Regions from separate parts of the Streptosporangium longisporum genome, predicted to be linked through region 2. Evidence: predicted binding sites of a transcription regulator. Region 2 holds the regulator's gene; each other region holds the start of a gene.
What was found. Region 2 encodes LexA, which represses DNA repair genes until DNA is damaged. Its sites were predicted from a motif close to TCGAACANNTGTTCGA; they were not measured.
Positions count from the first base shown of each region.

Region 1: the regulator LexA is predicted to act here: its motif matches at 1,134-1,149, upstream of ABD832_RS23020 (DNA polymerase III subunit alpha).
Region 3: the regulator LexA is predicted to act here: its motif matches at 1,292-1,307, upstream of recA (recombinase RecA).

Region 1 is NZ_BAAAWD010000013.1:184,942-187,208, forward strand. It holds gene ABD832_RS23020 (DNA polymerase III subunit alpha) at 1-1,071, opposite strand, end outside; gene ABD832_RS23025 (hypothetical protein) at 1,648-2,267, shown strand, end outside.
Region 2 is NZ_BAAAWD010000008.1:103,589-105,855, forward strand. It holds gene lexA (transcriptional repressor LexA) at 804-1,514, shown strand; gene leuS (leucine--tRNA ligase) at 1,852-2,267, opposite strand, start outside.
Region 3 is NZ_BAAAWD010000022.1:140,330-142,596, reverse strand. It holds gene ABD832_RS36050 (VOC family protein) at 1-275, shown strand, start outside; gene ABD832_RS36045 (DUF3046 domain-containing protein) at 369-563, shown strand; gene ABD832_RS36040 (hypothetical protein) at 592-876, opposite strand; gene recA (recombinase RecA) at 1,415-2,267, shown strand, end outside.

The DNA.
Region 1 (2,267 bases), on a different contig from region 2:
CGTGGCGATGACCCCCAGCTCGTCCTCCAGCCGCTTCACGGCCCGCGGGTCGCCGTCGAGACCGCGGGCGGCCATGCCCGCCGCGCACCGCTGCCGCAGCAGCCGCATCCCGTCTCCCGCGCCGGTGCCTGCGCCGACGACGTGAGGCTCGGGAAGGTGCGGGCGTCCCAGGCCGAGATCGCGTACCGGGTCCACGGCGCACTGCCGGGCGGCCCGCAGCGTCTCCTCGATCAACCGGCGTCCCCGGCCGGCGGCGGCGCTCGCGCAGGCGGCCACCCGCTCGGCGGCCTCGGCCATCTCCGCTCCGGACTTCAGGTACCGCTCCCCCGGGTCCAGCCGGCCCGCCTGGAACGGGATGGGCCGTAGCAGCCGGGCGGCGTCCAGCACGTCGGCGAGCCGGTGCTGTTCGCGCCGCTCGTAGCGGACCGCGTTCGTCGCCACGACCGGTATGCCGAGCCGGTCGCCGAGCGTGAGCGTGTGCGCCGCCAGTCGCAACGAGCCCGCTCCCAGGCCCGGCAGCCCGTACGTGACCACCTCCAGCCACAGGCCCTCGCCGGCGACCTCCCGCCACGACGCCAGGAGCCTCTCGGCGATGTCGGGCCGTCCCGCCGTGAGCGCGCGCACCGGCTCCGAGGCCGGGCCGAGCAGCACCGACAGGTCCTTGCCCAGGTACGCGCGCAGAGCGTCCCAGGAGGCGAGGGGGAAGCCGCCGGCCGGGTTCGCGTGCGCGGCGGAGACCAGGCGGCACAGCCGTCCCCACCCGGTGGCGGAGCGGGCCAGCACGGTGATCCGCAACGGCGGCTCCGTCACCCGGGCGCCGCCGCGGACCGGTGTACGGGCCGTACGGGCCGCGGGCGCGGGGATCTGCGCGGCGACGGCGAGATCCACGCCGAGGATCGGGCGTACCCCGGCCCTCATGCACGCCTTCGCGTGACGGACGGCTCCGGTCACCGTGTCCCGGTCGGTCAGCGCGAGCGCCTCCATGCCGAGGTCCGCCGCGGCGCGTACCAGGTCCTGCGGGTGGGAGGCCCCATAGCGGGCGGAGAACCCGGACGCGACGTGGAGATGCACGAACCCACCCCCCGGCATGAGCCCTCCCGGTGTGACGGCGGGCCCGGGGAGCACATCCCGCATCGAATACGTGTTCGATCAGTATGTGCCGCCCTTCACCGGAACACGCCGTCCGACACGCCGCGAAAGTCCGGGTTTCCGCCACGCGCTCGTCGTGGACCGGGGCCGGGACCCGTCACCTTCCCGGCGGGAGGGGGGCCCGTCGCCCTCCGATTCCGACGCGGAGACTTCGGCCCTCCGTAACTCCCCCGGCATCTCGTTCCTCCCGATATCACGCACCCTCGCCGTCGTCCCGAGCGGCCCCCTCTCAGCTCGCACGGATTTCCGTGACGACCGCCCCGACCTGGTCGTTCACCTTTTTCATGGCAGGATCGCCCACGTCACGGAAACCTCTCGAAAAATCACTTTCACCTCTTAACCCTGCTTTTCACCTCCATACAGGGCATAAAACTCCTGACGTGTCGAAAATAAATAAATTCATATTTATATAGTACGAATTTAATAATTAACTCTAAAGAACGTCATATATCGCGATTAATCTCCTTGTCGTATTAGTCGCCTACACAAGGAGCTCTTTTGCCGTCGAAGCTGAACCGTTTCGGTACAGCCATGGTCGTGGCGGGTGTCGTCGCGTTGGCGACGGTCACTCCCGCACGCGCCGACTTCAACCCCATCGGCACGGAACCGGCCGCGCCCTACGCCCAGCCGGCCGACGCGAACGTTCCCCGGAGGGGGTGCACCACGACGCTGCCGGATCCCGCGAACGCCGCCGGCAGCGTCCCGGCGGTCCAGGTGATCTACGCCTGGCACGAGGGCAACGGGAACAACTACGAGGCCTACGCCGAGCGGATCGCCAAGATCGTCGACAGGATGGACTGGCTGCTCGACGAGTCGACCGACCATGACCAGCACATCAAGCTGAGCTGCCGGACCGGGCACGACACCGGCACCTACCCCGGTTACGCCCGCGCGCTGGTGGTGCCCGAGAAGATCGAGGCCGCCGACGTCCCGGGCGAGACCGGTCCCGGCATCGTCGCCGACGACCTGGAGGCGGCGGGGTACGACAACGCCGGCCGCACGTACGTGGTGTTCGAGGACTTCGACGGGACGGCGACCGCGCACTGCGGCGGCGTCTGCGTGGCGACCTCCGACGAGTGGGACAGCGGCACCATGATGCACGAGCTGATCCACCTGTA
Region 2 (2,267 bases):
CGCCGGTCCGCGGGGTGCCGGTGCGGGCGGAGGAGCCGGACCGGGTGGCGCCGGACCTGGCGGCTCCGCGCCGGGTCTCGGCCCGCCCGGCCCGGCCGCGTCCGGACTCGCCGGAGCGCGCGGCCCCGCGGCCGGACCCGGGCGGTGCGGACCGGGAGCCGGGAGGGGTGGCTCCGGAACGGAACACCGCGGGAACCGTCTCCGCGGCACCCCCGGAAGCACCCGGGCCACCCTGACCACTCGGACCCCCCGGACCGCCCGGCGCTCCCCCGCGCCGTGCCGTCCGCGCGCGATCCGGCCCTCCGGCCGCTCCGGGGCCACGCCCGGACCCGCGCGCGGGGTCGGCCTCCCGTCCCGGCCCCGGCTCCCGGGCCGGGCCCGTCCGCCTCGCCGGGCCCGCCTCCCGTCCCGGCCCCGCCTGTCGTGCCGGATCCGCCTCTCGTCCCGGACCCTGCTCCCGTGCCGGTCCCGGCTCCGATCTCGGCGGCGGCACGAGGCGCAGACGCGGTGCGCCAGAGGCCCCTGAGGACCGGTATGCCCCCCGGGATCGGGACGCGGACGCGGATCGCGGTGTCGTCGTGGTCGGTTTCATGGTGGCCCCCATCCCCTCGACCTGGCCGAACACATGTCGAAGAAAGATCGGCGAATCGAACACGATGTCGATCGAACTCCCGTACGATGTTGTACACCACGGCGTGGCCGATATCGAGGACATTCGAACAATTGTTTGAATATGATCTTGGGCCGAGATATGGTCGCTGTGTGCGACGTGTTCAATACAGATCGGGAGGCGAGGAGTTCGTATGAGCCAGCACGACCAGAACGGTTCGGCCGTCAGCGACCTGGCGGTGCGAAGGCGTGACTCCCTTGGCCTCACCCCCAGGCAGCGGAAGATCCTTGAGGTGATCCGTGACTCGGTGCAGCAGCGCGGCTACCCGCCGTCCATGCGCGAGATCGGTGAGGCCGTGCAGCTCACCAGCACCTCCAGCGTGTCGCACCAGTTGACGGCATTGCAGCGCAAGGGCTATCTGCGCCGTGACCCGCACCGGCCCCGCGCCCTCGAGGTGCGCCTTCCCGGTGAGCCGGTGCTCTGGGTGGATCCCGACTCCGACCAGGACGAGACCCCGGTCAGCCGGCCGACCGCCGCCTACGTGCCGCTGGTCGGGCGCATCGCCGCCGGTGGCCCGATCCTCGCCGAGGAGAGCATCGAGGACGTCTTCGCGCTGCCCAAGCAGCTCGTCGGCGAGGGCACGCTCTTCCTCCTCCAGGTGACCGGTGACTCGATGATCGAGGCGGCCATCGCCAACGGCGACTGGGTGGTCGTGCGCCAGCAGCCCGTGGCCGACAACGGCGACGTGGTCGCGGCGATGATCGACGGTGAGGCCACCGTGAAGACCTTCAAGCGCAGGGACGGCCATGTCTGGCTGGTCCCGCACAACCCCAACTACGACCCCATCCCCGGTGACGAGGCCACCGTCCTGGGCAAGGTCGTGGCGGTCCTCCGCAAGCTCTGAGGCACACGAGCTCCGGGGCATCGGGACACGACGCGTCGCACGAAGCGGTACACGCCGATGGGCGGCACCCCCTCGAAGGGGGTGCCGCCCATCGGCGTTCTCACCGGTCCTCTGCGGACCCTCGGACTCCCGGGTCCGGCGGGTCCGGGTCCCTGAGCCAGGATCCGGATCCCTGAGCCAGGGTCAGGGTTCGGGTCCCTGAGCCAGGGTCAGGGTCCCCGAATCAGGGTCAGAACCAGGGCCGGAGGGCCGGACCCCTGGGTTCCCGGCCCCTCCCCGCTCCGATCCCCCGGCCACGACCCGGTCCTGACGCCCCGCGAGGGGCCGGGGTCACCGCTCAGGGGACGATGTTGACCAGCTTGGGCGCGCGGACGATGACCTTGCGCGGCTCGCCGGACAGGAATGCCCGGACCTTCTCCGACCCCAGGGCCAGCGCCTCCAGGTCGATCTCGGAGATCTCCGGTGAGACCTCCAGCCTGTCGCGCACCTTGCCCGCGACCTGGACGACACAGGTGACGGACTCCTGGACCAGCAGCGCCGGGTCCGCCACCGGCCAGCCCGCCAGGGCGACCGAACCGGTGTGGCCCAGCCGCTCCCAGCCCTCCTCGGCCGCGTACGGCGCGACCAGCGACAGCATGACCGCCAGCGCCTCCGCGGCCTCCCTGACCGCGGGGTCGGCGGCGCCGGGCCCGGAGTCGATGGCCTTGCGCGCCGCGCTGGTCAGCTCCATCATCCGGGCCACCGCGACGTTGA
Region 3 (2,267 bases), on a different contig from region 2:
TCTTCTTCGACATCGGCAACGGCAACCTCCTGGCCTTCTTCGACTTCCCCGGCCTGGACCTCGGGCCCTACCGGGAGGTTCTCGGCGGGCTCCACCACATCGCCATCTCGGTGGACCCCTCCACCTGGGAGCGCCTGTGCGGCAAGCTGGAGGCGGCGGGCATACCGCACCAGGTCGAGAGCGGCGCCTCCGTCTACTTCGCCGACCCCGACGGGGCACGGCTGGAGCTGCTAGCCGACCCGCTGGGGGAGATGTACGGCTCCCGCGTGCTCTGAGCCCTCCGGCGCCGGGCCGGACCGCGCCCGTGCCCTTCGCCGGCGCGCCGGTACGGGACCCGGCATCCCCGGCCCGGACGCATACTTGGGGGCATGCGCCTGTCGGATTTCTGGAAGCGGATGAAGCTGCACTTCGGGGACCAGTACGCCGAGTCGTGGGCCCAGGACTACATCATCGCCGACCTGGGGGGCCGGACCGTGATCCAGGCGCTGGCCGAGGGTGTCGGGGCCAAGGAGGTCTGGCACGCCGTGTGCGGGGTCACCGACGTCTCCCCGCGCCTGCGCTGAGAGGGACCCGGCGGGGTGCCGGTCCCGTTCAGGACGCATCCGGCCCCGCGGACGGGCCCAGAAGCCTCCCCACCGCCTCGGCCGTGCGCGAGGGGTCGTCGACGCTCTGCTGACCGTCCGGCGACCACACGAACAGCCAGCCGTCCCTGGCGGGGGTGGCGAAGACGATCGTCTGCCTGCCGTTGTCCGGATGCCACACCCACAGCACCGGGGTGGCGCCCCCGAGGGTGCGGCTCGCCAGCCCTCGCCGCCTGAGCTCGGCGGCCAGGGAGTCGAGATGGACTAGGCGTTGCTGCGTGAACGCGTCGGGCACGTCGGGCACCTCGGATCGTTTCTCTCAGGATCACTCCAGGTCAGCCCGGTGACAACAAGGGCATGACAATTCCCGTGAATGTCTCCGCCAGGAGGGGACGCGGCGCTCGCCGCCGGGACGGCGAGGCCCTGACGGCGAGGTCCGGCGCCCCGGGCACCGGGCCCGAAGACGACCGGGGACGTACGGGGAGGGGCCATGCCGCTCCCGCCGCGCGGGTCGTCGTCGGCGGGGACGGCCGGGGGCGGGGGCCGTGATCCGGACCCGCCTCGCGCACACCGGCCCGGTGGACGCCGGCCCGGCGGACAGCGGCCCGGCGGGTCCCGCGCTCGCCGCGAACCGTCGTCCAGGGCTTCTCGCGGTGGTCGTCGCGGGGCGTACCGGGGCTTCCGCGACGCGTGGTGCCGACGGGCAGCGATCGAACAATCGTTCGGCTATATTGAACAGGCCGAGACTCCTGGCGTGCCCTCCCGAAATTGTCGGCGGCACCCCGTAGCTTGCTGGCAACCGATCCAACCCGCGACCCTCCAGGGGGGCTCCCATGGCAGCTAACGACCGCGAGAAGGCGCTCGAGACCGCGCTCGCTCAGATCGAGCGGCAGTTCGGCAAGGGCTCCATCATGCGCCTGGGCGACGAGACCCGGGCGCCCATCGAGGTGATCCCCACCGGCTCCATCGCGCTGGACGTGGCCCTCGGCATCGGCGGCTTCCCACGCGGCCGCATCGTCGAGGTCTACGGTCCCGAGTCCTCGGGAAAGACCACCGTCGCCCTGCACGCGGTGGCCAACGCCCAGCGCGCCGGCGGCATCGCCGCGTTCATCGACGCCGAGCACGCGCTCGACCCGGAGTACGCCCAGAAGCTGGGCGTCGACACCGACGCTCTCCTCGTCTCCCAGCCCGACACGGGTGAGCAGGCGCTGGAGATCGCCGACATGCTGATCCGGTCCGGCGCCGTCGACCTGCTGGTCATCGACTCGGTCGCGGCCCTGGTGCCCAAGGCCGAGATCGAGGGCGAGATGGGCGACAGCCACGTCGGCCTCCAGGCCCGCCTGATGTCCCAGGCGCTGCGCAAGGTCGCCGGTGCGCTCAACAACACCGGCACCACCGCGATCTTCATCAACCAGCTCCGCGAGAAGATCGGCGTCATGTTCGGCTCGCCCGAGACCACGACCGGTGGAAAGGCGCTGAAGTTCTACGCCTCGGTCCGTCTCGACATCCGCCGCATCGAGACGCTCAAGGACGGCACCGAGGCGGTCGGCAACCGCACCCGGGTGAAGGTCGTCAAGAACAAGGTGGCCCCGCCCTTCCGGGTGGCCGACTTCGACATCCTGTACGGCGTCGGCATCTCCCGCGAGGGTGGCCTGATCGACATGGGTGTCGAGCACGGTTTCGTCC